DNA from 2 places in the Shewanella baltica genome. Region 2 is predicted to be linked to the other one. Evidence: predicted binding sites of a transcription regulator. Region 2 holds the regulator's gene; the other holds the start of a gene.
The links. The regulator ArgR, encoded in region 2, controls arginine synthesis, uptake and breakdown. The targets are predictions, from matches to a motif close to ANTGAATANNTATTCANT.
Positions count from the first base shown of each region.

Region 1: the regulator ArgR is predicted to act here: its motif matches at 1,916-1,933, upstream of argA (amino-acid N-acetyltransferase).

Region 1 is NZ_UGYM01000002.1:4,360,706-4,365,451, reverse strand. Features, by position in the region: gene coaBC (bifunctional phosphopantothenoylcysteine decarboxylase/phosphopantothenate--cysteine ligase CoaBC) at 1-351, opposite strand, end outside; gene radC (RadC family protein) at 474-1,151, shown strand; gene rpmB (50S ribosomal protein L28) at 1,273-1,509, shown strand; gene rpmG (50S ribosomal protein L33) at 1,516-1,689, shown strand; gene argA (amino-acid N-acetyltransferase) at 2,013-3,332, shown strand; gene DYH48_RS19465 (PH domain-containing protein) at 3,452-3,985, shown strand; gene rarD (EamA family transporter RarD) at 4,008-4,746, opposite strand, start outside.
Region 2 is NZ_UGYM01000002.1:379,040-385,096, reverse strand. Features, by position in the region: RNA gene ssrS (6S RNA) at 6-186, shown strand; gene DYH48_RS01735 (5-formyltetrahydrofolate cyclo-ligase) at 195-902, shown strand; gene folM (dihydromonapterin reductase) at 933-1,679, opposite strand; gene DYH48_RS01725 (thiol-disulfide oxidoreductase DCC family protein) at 1,963-2,361, shown strand; gene mdh (malate dehydrogenase) at 2,458-3,393, opposite strand; gene argR (transcriptional regulator ArgR) at 3,688-4,158, shown strand; gene DYH48_RS01710 (NAD(P)-dependent oxidoreductase) at 4,299-4,931, opposite strand; gene DYH48_RS01705 (LysR family transcriptional regulator) at 5,038-5,940, shown strand; gene DYH48_RS01700 (Dyp-type peroxidase) at 6,013-6,057, opposite strand, start outside.

The sequences.
Region 1 (4,746 bases), 4.0 Mb from region 2:
AGTGGCAAGACAAGTGGTGGTGATCAGCTCATCGGCCATGCCGGCATTAATCCGCGCCAATAGGTTTGCGGTTGCAGGGGCGATGATGACGAGATCTGCCCAACGAGCGAGTTCGATGTGGCCCATGGCTGCTTCTGCCGCAGGATCGAGTAGGCTTGAGGCAACGGGATGTCCAGATAACGCTTGCAGCGTCAAAGGCGTGATAAATTCCATCGCACTTTGGCTCATCACCACGCGCACATCAAAGCCACGCTCTTTTAAGCGACGGACTAAATCAGCACTTTTATAGGCCGCAATACCGCCGCCAATGCCCAGCAGGACGTTTTTATTTGTCAGACTCACAGACATCATCCGAGATAGAAATAATGCCGCCAACAATATCACAAAGCGGTGAATTTTAGTGACTCTCCCAGTTCAAAAAATCTCGTCCATACTCAGTAAAGTGAAAATATGTGAGATGACAGGGAGGTCGCATGGGCATTAAAGATTGGCCCGAGGGGGAAGGTCCCAGAGATAAACTGTTACAAAAAGGGGCGGGGCAGCTGTCGGATGCGGAGTTATTGGCGGTATTATTGCGGAACGGTTTGGCGGGATTAAACGCGGTTGATCTTGCAAGGTCGCTTATTAGCGAGTTTGGCGGCCTCAGAAACCTGCTTTGTGCTCCTCGAAATCAGGTGTGTCGACTTCCGGGCGTAGGACCTGTAAAATACGCCCAGCTTCAAGCTGCGGCCGAATTAGCGCGGCGTGTAGCGCAGGAAAATCTGCAAAGAGGTCAAGTTTTAACAAATCCCGATTTAACTCGGGACTATTTAATGAGACAATTGGCAGATCGCTCCTATGAAGTGTTCGCAGTTTTACTGCTGGATAGCCAGCATAGAGTGATTCAATTTGTCGAATTATTCCGCGGTACAATAGACTCAGCCTCAGTGTACCCACGTGAAGTGGTGAGCTTAGTGCTGGAGAAAAAGGCCGCAGCAGTTATAGTTTGTCATAATCATCCGTCTGGTATTGCCGAGCCCAGTCAGGCTGACCGACGAATAACTGAGCGATTAAAAAATGCGTTAGCAACCATAGACGTATCCTTATTGGACCATATGGTTGTAGGTGATCGAGAGATAGTTTCTTTTGCAGAACGAGGCTGGATTAATTAATCTAACACTTGATCTTCACTCTGTGATCGTGTATAAAATGCGCCCTCTTTGTGCCTCGGGCGACGGCCATACGAGGCACATTAATGCTCGAGCGTTAAAATTGTTTTTGGAGAAGATTGACATGTCAAGAGTATGCCAAGTTACTGGCAAGAAGCCGATGGTTGGTAACAACCGTTCGCACGCAAAAAACGCGACCCGTCGTCGTTTTTTACCTAACCTACAAAACCACCGTTTTTGGTTAGAAGAAGAAAAGCGTTTCGTACAGTTACGTGTATCTACTAAAGGTATTCGTCTGATCGACAAAAAAGGTATCGAAGTTGTTGTTGCTGAACTTCGTGCTCGTGGCGAGAAGGTATAATAGATCATGGCTAAAGCTAAAGGTAATCGTGAGAAGATCAAATTAGTTTCTACAGCTAAAACTGGTCACTTCTACACAACTGAAAAAAACAAGCGTAACATGCCTGAAAAAATGGAAATCAAAAAATTTGATCCAGTTATTCGTCAGCACGTTATCTACAAAGAAGCAAAAATCAAGTAATCCTTGGTTACTGTTTCGAGAAAAGCCCCTTATTTAAGGGGCTTTTTTTTGCGCTTTTTTTAGTAGTTAGTCATCAAGTTGAGATAATTGCCTCGCAAACTTAAGCCGCTGAATCATCCCCTGTGAAGTTAAAAAAGTGTGAACACTTGCTGAAAATATAAAATAGTGCAGTTCTAAGCACTTTAAATCATTAAAACTGCGCTTTAGTGAGAATAAATTCTTTATATGTGAATTAAAATGCAATAACATACGCGAAAGTTAGCGATTCATTCCTGGCATGTCATCGTGACGCTGCCAGCTCAAAAATGAGGTGTAAATAACGCGTGCGTACCACTGAACTGGTTGATGGATTTCGTCACTCTGCCCCCTATGTTAATGCTCACAGAGGTAAAACTTTTGTGGTCATGCTGGGTGGTGAAGCTTTGGCTCAGAATCACTTCCGCGCCATCTTAAATGATGTCGCCCTGCTGCACAGTTTAGGGATTAAAGTGGTGTTGGTATATGGCGCTAGGCCGCAGATTGATGCTGCATTAGCCGTCAATGGTATCGAACCTGCCTACCACGAAGGCGTGCGTATTACGGATGAAGACTCGCTCAAAGTGATCAAGCAAGTTGCGGGTGCACTGCAATTTGATATCACAGCGCGTTTATCCATGAGCTTAAGCAATACGCCGATGCAAGGTGCGCAAATTAACTTAGTGAGCGGCAACTTTGTGATTGCCCAGCCATTAGGCGTGGATAACGGCATCGATTTTTGCTTAAGCGGCAGAGTGCGTCGTATCGATGTGCAAGGCTTAAAACGTCAGTTAGATAATCACTGCATCGTGTTGATGGGGCCGATTGCAGCTTCTGTGACCGGTGAAAGCTTTAATTTAACCGCCGAGGAAATCGCGACCCAAGTGGCGATCAAGCTCAAAGCCGACAAGATGATCGGTTTTAGCTCACAGAACGGTATTCTCGATCGCAATGGCGACGTGATTGCCGAATTGATGCCAAACGATGCGCAAAACATCATGAGCAAGCTGGCCGAGCAAGGTTCTGCCTGCGTAGGCACTATGGCTTTTTTGAAAGCCAGTATCGATGCTTGCCGTAATGGCGTACCGCGTTGTCACTTAGTCAGCTACCTCGAAGATGGCGCTTTGCTGCAGGAACTGTTTTCTCGCGAAGGGATAGGCACGCAAATCGTGACTGAGAGTGCCGAGCGTTTACGCTGTGCGTCGATCGCTGATATTGGCGGTGTACTGAACCTTATTCGTCCATTGGAGGAACAAGGCATTCTGGTGCGTCGTAGTCGTGAGCAGCTTGAGATCGAAATCGAACAGTTCATGCTGATTGAGCGTGATGGTTTAGTGATTGGTTGCGCTGCGCTCTATCCTTTTGAAGAGGACAATGCGGGCGAGTTTGCCTGTTTGGTGGTGCATCCCGATTATCGCGATGCCGACAGAGGGAGCTTACTGCTGAAGAACATTATCAATCAGGCCAGAAACCGCGGTTATTCACGCTTGTTTGCGCTGACAACTCGGAGCATTCACTGGTTCCTCGAGCATGGTTTTGTGATTGAAGATGTTGAAGCGCTGCCACAGAAGAAAAAGCAGTTGTATAACTATCAACGTCGTTCAAAAATTCTCGCGCTCGATCTCTAAGCCGTTCTAAATCAATCCACTCAATGCCAGCCTAGTACTCATATTAGCGCTGGCATTTTTGTTGACATAATATGTCTTTGTTGGCAGATTAAGGCTTCACTGCACGGGAGATGCTGCCAATGAGTCCTCAATACTTCGAACTCGCCCCTTTCACCCAGACCTCTATCTTCAGTTTTATCGTCTTATTGCTCGGTTTAGCGGGTATCTTGCTGATGTTATGGCTAAAAAATATGCCAAAGATAGCGAAGTCGGCGAGTTTAGGCATATTGCTGGTGATGATGGGCGGATTTTCATGGGTTTTTTATCAATCCAATAGTGCCGAGTTAGTGTTAACCGATGCTGAACTCACAGTGGATGTGCCCTTCTATAAAGTGCAGTTATCCCGCGCGGATTTATTGCCCGCCGAGGCGCGCATAGTCGATTTGCAGCAAGAGGCAGATTTAACGCCGAGCTTTAAAACCAACGGCATAGGCATGCCAGGGTTTCAATTAGGCTGGTTTAATTTGCAGGGAAAAGGTAGAGCATTTCTGGCGATAACAGATAAATCGCAGTTAGTGTTAGTGCCAACGACTAAAGGCTACAGTTTATTACTGACAGTGCCGCAAGGGAGTGAATTTTTAGCACAGTTACAGAAGTCATCATCACTTCTGTAACTGTGTATCGGCGTGATAATGATCACGCCGCTTTGCGTTTATAGGCCATATCTAAGGTAAAAACGAGCAGCGCGCTCCAGATAAAGCCGAAGGTCACGCCTTTTTCTGCATCGAAGGGCTCATTAAACAGACTCACTGCTAGGATGAACATAATACTTGGGCCGATATATTGGAAAAATCCAAGCATAGACAATGGAATCCGTACCGCCGCCCCTGCAAAACAGAGTAAAGGAATCGTGGTCACTATTCCCGCTGCCATTAACATCAGATTCAGTTGCCAATCGTTTGTCAGCATGCTTGCTGTCGCTGTGTCTAAGGTCGCGACCAGGTAAATTAGCGCGACTGGTAATAACACTGCGGTTTCGACCAATAAGCCAGCCTTAGCATCCACATTGACCTTTTTTCGCAGCAGCGCATAGAAACCAAAGGTGCCCGCGAGTGCCAGTGAGACAATTGGAATAGAGCCAAAAGAGATTAATTGGATCAACACACCAGCACTGGCGAGTGCGACCGCAAACCATTGCAGCTTACGTAACCTTTCGCCTAGAAATAACATACCAAGCAAGACGTTGAGCAGAGGGTTAATAAAGTAACCTAGGCTGGCATCGAGCATGTGATCGTTATTCACCGCCCAGATAAATAGCAGCCAGTTTCCCGCGATCAGTATGGAAGTAATGGTGAGAACCATCAGCTGTTTAGGTTGTTTAAACAGTAAGCGTAAGCGTGAGAACCCGCCGATAAACTGCATGATGATCAGCATA
Region 2 (6,057 bases):
CGTTTTGCTCCCTGGGATGCATGCCAACTGGTAATGTCCCTGTGCCGATAATTTTTATCTCAGGGTGAATGCTTTACTGACATTGTGCATGCTCGGCTTGTACCGAGAAGCCTTAGGAGGTAATCATTTACCCGCCTTGAACCTACGGTTCAAGGGCTACACCGGTAGCGGCATTCTGGGGAGCATCTTAATTTATGTCTACATCCTCCAAACTTTCTCATTTCCCCCCAAAAAGCGACACGGCGCACCTTGCCGTAGAGGTTGCTGCTGTTGGTGAAATGACTGATGTCGCAAGCCATGCGGCAAATATCGCCATTCATACGCAAGAAAGCCGCAATCAGTTACGCAAAAGCATTCGTACCGCCCGCAAATCCCTTTCAGAAAGCGAGCAAACCCAAGCAAGCTTAAGCGCCAGCCAACGAATGCTCGATGCATTGCAGGCCCAAAATGCGCAACATGTGGCGCTTTATCTCACCCACGATGGCGAACTCGCCACGCCGCCGCTGATCGCTGCGCTGTGGCAATTGGGTATTCACACCTATCTGCCAAGGTTGCATCCCTTCAATGCTGGGCAACTGTTATTCCTGCATTACAGTGCTGATACCCCGATGCAGGCGAATCAATTCGGCATCTTAGAACCTAAGTTAGATGTGCGCGCCATTATCCCAGTAACTGAGCTAGATGTGGTTATCACGCCCTTAGTGGCGTTTGATTTAATGGGGAATCGCATGGGCATGGGCGGCGGTTATTACGATAGGACGCTGGCAAACTGGCAGCTTAAAGGTAAACCTTTGCCTATGGGTTATGCCCACGACTGTCAGCAAGTTGTGAGTTTACCCTGCGAGCATTGGGATGTGCCTTTGCCATTCATCATCACCCCAAGTCGCGTACTGACGTTCTAAGCCACTGGCTGTTTTCGAAAAATCAAATGACTATTTTAACTGGCGACCGCCGTCGACATTATGGCAACGACCTGTGACGTAGCGGCTATTAAGTAGGTAGTCCACGAGTTCGATAATCTCCGCATTCCCCGCCTCTTTCGGCAACAGCGCTTTGGCTAAGGTTTTTTGCTGATAGGCGGCGTCATCACCCGTATTAAATAGGATCATCGCCGGCGCAATCGAATTCACTTTCACCTCGGGCGCAAATTTGGCGGCAAAGGATAGCGTCATATTGTGCAGCGCGGCTTTACTGGCGGCATAGGCTATGTGCTTCTGACTGCCCTTCTCTGCCACGTAATCGGTAATATGAATCACATCACTGCCGCCGATTTCATCGCAAGCAGCGACACGTAGCTGCGCCTCTAAGGCCAAGTTCAACTGATAGGGCACGCTCACATGCACTTGCATCATCCGCTGCAGCACTTCGCTCGGCGCAAAAGTGTTACTCTTTAAAGGCTCATTCGTAGTAAGAACAGGATCAGGCAGCCAGTCCGAAGCATTGTGAATAATGGCGCGAATTTGAGGCAGTTGAGTTAACTCATCAATTAAGGCTTGCACTTGGCCATCGTCATAAAAATCGCAGGGATACAGAGTCGCACCTAAAGCGTTCAGCTCATCAATGCTATCGTAATGGCTGCGATAAGTACCAATCACCTGCTGACCTTGGGCGAGAAAATGTTTGGCTAAGGCGTAACCTATGCGTTTACCCACGCCTGTGATTATGATGGGAGATGTCATACCTATCCTTTTGAGTCGTTATTTGTCAGGCTTTACCTTGTTCACTTAAAAGCAAGCAATCAAGTTAACCTTATGAATAACCAAGATGTTACTGTACTCATTTGAATTTAACCTAACAAAAAGCCAAATGAGGCGCGGATTCAATTTAAAATCAGCGTTGATCTAAAATCAGCTGCGATCTAAAACCCTTTAATCTGCGTATAGGTTATAAGAAACCAAGCTTAAGTGCACAAGCCAAGAGCTTAGACCAAGTATTGTGATCAAGTCATCAGAGGTGGACCCGATGGAACTGCGGATTTTTTATGATGGTAACTGTCCATTATGTAGCGCCGAAATGCGTCAACTGAAAGCGCGCGATCCCAACAACTTGATTGCGCTTGAGGATTTAAATGCATCCGACTTTAGTGAACGTTTCAGCCATATCGATAAAGACTACGCCAATACTATTCTCCATGGTGAAACCGCAAAGGGCGAAGTGTTACTCGGGTTAGATGTCACCTGTAAAGCGTGGGCACTGACAGGCACACGTGCTTGGATCCAACTGTTACGCCTGCCCGTGATAAAAACTGTGGCCGATTGGACTTATCTGCGCTTTGCAAAACACAGATACCGAATATCCTATTTACTGACTGGCAAAGCCCGCTGCGACGATAACTGCCAAATTCCCACCAAACGCCGCTGAATGAGCTTTAGAAAGTGTAAAACGCAGGCATAAAAAAACGGAGCTCAATGGCTCCGTTTTTTAATTCGTCATAATCTAAAAAGATTATCCGAAAGATTATTTAACGAAATCAACACCTAGTTTGATATCGCCTTTCAGCGTATCTAACATAGAATCACGAGCGTTAGCTTCGAATGCACTCACTTCACCGTAAGGCAGTACTTTTTCAATACCGTTTTTGCCTAACAGCACAGGTTGTGCGAAGAACTCTGCGTGCTCGCTGCCGCCGTCAACATAGGCGCATTCAACGATGTTAGCTTCGCCTTGCAGACCACGAACCAAAGACAGGCCGAAACGGCAAGCCGCTTGACCCATAGACAGAGTCGCGCTACCGCCACCGGCTTTAGCTTCAACCACTTCTGTACCCGCGTTTTGAATACGAGTCGTCATCGTTGCCACTTCTTCGTCAGTGAAAGTCACGCCTTCAACTTGAGACAGTAATGGCAGAATGGTCACGCCGCTGTGGCCGCCGATCACATTGACTTTAACGTCAGCAACATTCAGGCCTTTTAATTCGGCGATGAAGGTTTCAGAACGGATCACGTCTAATGTCGTGATACCGAACAGACGGTTCTTATCATAAACACCCGCTTTCTTCATCACTTCTGCAGCGATAGCGACAGTGGTGTTGACTGGGTTAGTGATAATGCCAACCAAAGCCGTAGGGCAAGTTGCCGCTACTTTTTCGATCAGGTTGCGAACGATACCAGCATTGATATTGAACAGATCTGAACGATCCATACCAGGCTTACGCGCAACACCAGCAGAAATTAGAACAACGTCAGCACCCACTAGGGCAGGCGTTGGATCTTCACCAGCAAAACCTTTGATTTCAACAGCAGTAGGGATGTGGCTCAAGTCAACCGCAACACCCGGAGTAACCGGTGCGATATCATATAGAGACAAATGTGAACCCGCAGGCAGTTGAGTTTTTAACAGTAGGGCAAGAGCCTGGCCGATACCACCAGCAGCACCAAGTACAGCAACTTTCATAGTTATCTCCGTTATTTCTCGGATATGTGTGACATGGATCTAATTTACGTTGGCGTCACATTACTGGAATGTCACAACAATTTCAATTATCCCTTAGTCGTGGGACAAAAGAATTCCGGAATAAGTTAGAAGCAATGTAGAACAATTACTCAAATTGGTATTTTTAAGCCCCCAGCAAACGCTTAACCACAGGGGATTAGTGAATTTTTATTCAACCAATCTGGTTATTTGTTGACAATTTTTCTAAAAATATTCAAAATGGGCCTGTTTTTTTGAATAACGAATAATAATATTATGCAAACGACCAAGAATCAGGATGACCTTGTTAGAATTTTTAAGTCGATTTTAAAAGAAGAGCGCTTTGGCTCTCAAAGTGAAATCGTCACCGCCTTGCAAGCTGAAGGCTTTGGTAATATTAACCAATCAAAAGTATCACGCATGCTCAGCAAGTTCGGCGCAGTGCGGACTCGCAACGCTAAGCAAGAGATGGTGTATTGCTTGCCGGCCGAATTAGGCGTACCCACCGCGGGTAGCCCGCTGAAGAATTTGGTACTCGACGTCGATCATAACCAAGCAATGATTGTCGTGCGAACTAGCCCAGGTGCCGCGCAGCTGATTGCCCGTTTATTGGATTCTATCGGTAAACCAGAAGGCATTTTGGGCACGATTGCCGGTGATGACACTATCTTTATTTGTCCATCGAGCATCCAAGATATCGCCGATACCTTAGAAACCATCAAATCTTTATTCAATTACGCAGAATAAAAAAACAGGTCAGCTTGCTGACCTGTTCTATTTCATCTGTGCGCATTTCTGTCCAATCTTGCGCTGATTATTTGGCCATTGTCCCGATTACGTTACACATTTAAGCCAATCTCGCGCGCACCGATGTTTATACGCTAAGGTCAGTAAGCCACACTGATGCGCTGATTTGCGTGAGTGCCCTGTTCGGCCTCATCTAACATGGCTTTAGCGTAATCCGTAACAGAAATGCGGCTGCGACCATTAGCATCGGTAAAGAAGCTGTCGCCACCAAGGCGATATGGGCCTTCACTCTCGCCAGGATAAATCTCAGCGGCGGGGCTCACAAAGGTCCAATTAATTGCAGTTTGCGCCGCACGGAATACCTGCAAAGCTTCACCCTGAGCTAACGCCTCATCTTTATATGCAGCGGGGAAATCTGGGCTAGAAACCAGAGTCACACCCGGTGCCACTTCTAAGCTCCCTGCGCCACCAACCCACAATAAACGTGGCACCTTAGCGTTAGGCAGCACATCCAGTAAATGCTGAACCGTACTCGCCACTAGGTCATGATTTTGTTGTGCGCGGCCACCAACAGCGGCAATGACAACATCTACGCCAGCAAAGGTTTGCGCAACTAATGGCTGCTCTAAATCCACAGCATGCACAGCCACATCAGTAGCGGATAACTTGCTCGGATCACGCACTAGCGCTGTTACTTGGTGCCCACGGCTCAATGCTTCTTTTAAAATTGCACCACCAATCCAACCTGTTGCACCTAAAATTGCGATTTTCATTTCGTTAACTCTCTCTGATGACTTACATTGAAGCCAGTTTACTTGCAGTGGTTCCCGTGATAAACATCAATAAATGAGCATGATTGTTTCAGTTTGAGGTACTAATATGGATAAAATTGCCGCAATACGCAGTTTCGTCGAAGTGGCAAACTGTGGCAGCTTTACCAAAGCTGCCGAGCATTTAGACCTCAGCCGCCTGCAGGTGTCCCGCCATATTCAAGAAGTGGAGCAGTGGTTGAGTTTACGCTTACTACACCGTACCACCCGCAGCGTCAGCCTGACTTTGCAAGGCGAAGAAGCGCTGCAATTTTGCCAGCGGATATTAAGTGAAGTCGCCGCCATGGAAAGCCGCGCCCACAGCCATAACAGTGAACTGGTGGGCAGTATTCGTATCGCCACACCAATTGGCCTTGGACAGCACAGCCTGTTTGATGTTGTCGATCGCTTTATTAAAATTCACCCTAAGGTCAGCATTCAGCTGGTGATGTCAGACAGTTTTGCCCAATTAGTGGATGAGCGAGTCGATGTGGCGCTGCGCTACACCGAGCAGCCCGATGAGAATTTGATTGCCCGCCGTTTAATGACCATAGATGCCGTGATCTGCGCTGCGCCGAGTTACCTTGATAGCAACACACCACTTGTCGAGCCCATAGATCTACTGGCTCACAACTGCCTGATACACTCGGCGCAACAAAATTGGCCTTTCCTGAAAGAGCTGCAAGCCGAGCACGTGAAAGTCACAGGCAATCTTAAAGCTAACGACATGGGCGTATTGGTGAGTGCGGCGCTGCGGGGACATGGCATAGTGCGCTTGCCATGCGACTTAGCCAATCAATACCTTGCCAGCGGCCAGCTCAAAGAAGTGTTACCCGACTTTACGACGCCAGGCCAAACCCTATGGGCGGTGTACTTATCCCACAGTTATCAGCAAAATCTGGTGCGCGCCTTTATCGATTTCACTGCCCAGCAATGGCAACTCGATATCAAAAAATGGCTCCCTGCGCATTAGCATAAAAAACGCACTTAGGCGTTAGCGTAAGTGCGTGTTAATTGATGCTGAATCTGCGCAGATATCGAAAGCTTATTCGTCGAATTGCAGCATAAAATCCAATGCGGGGGCAAAGAA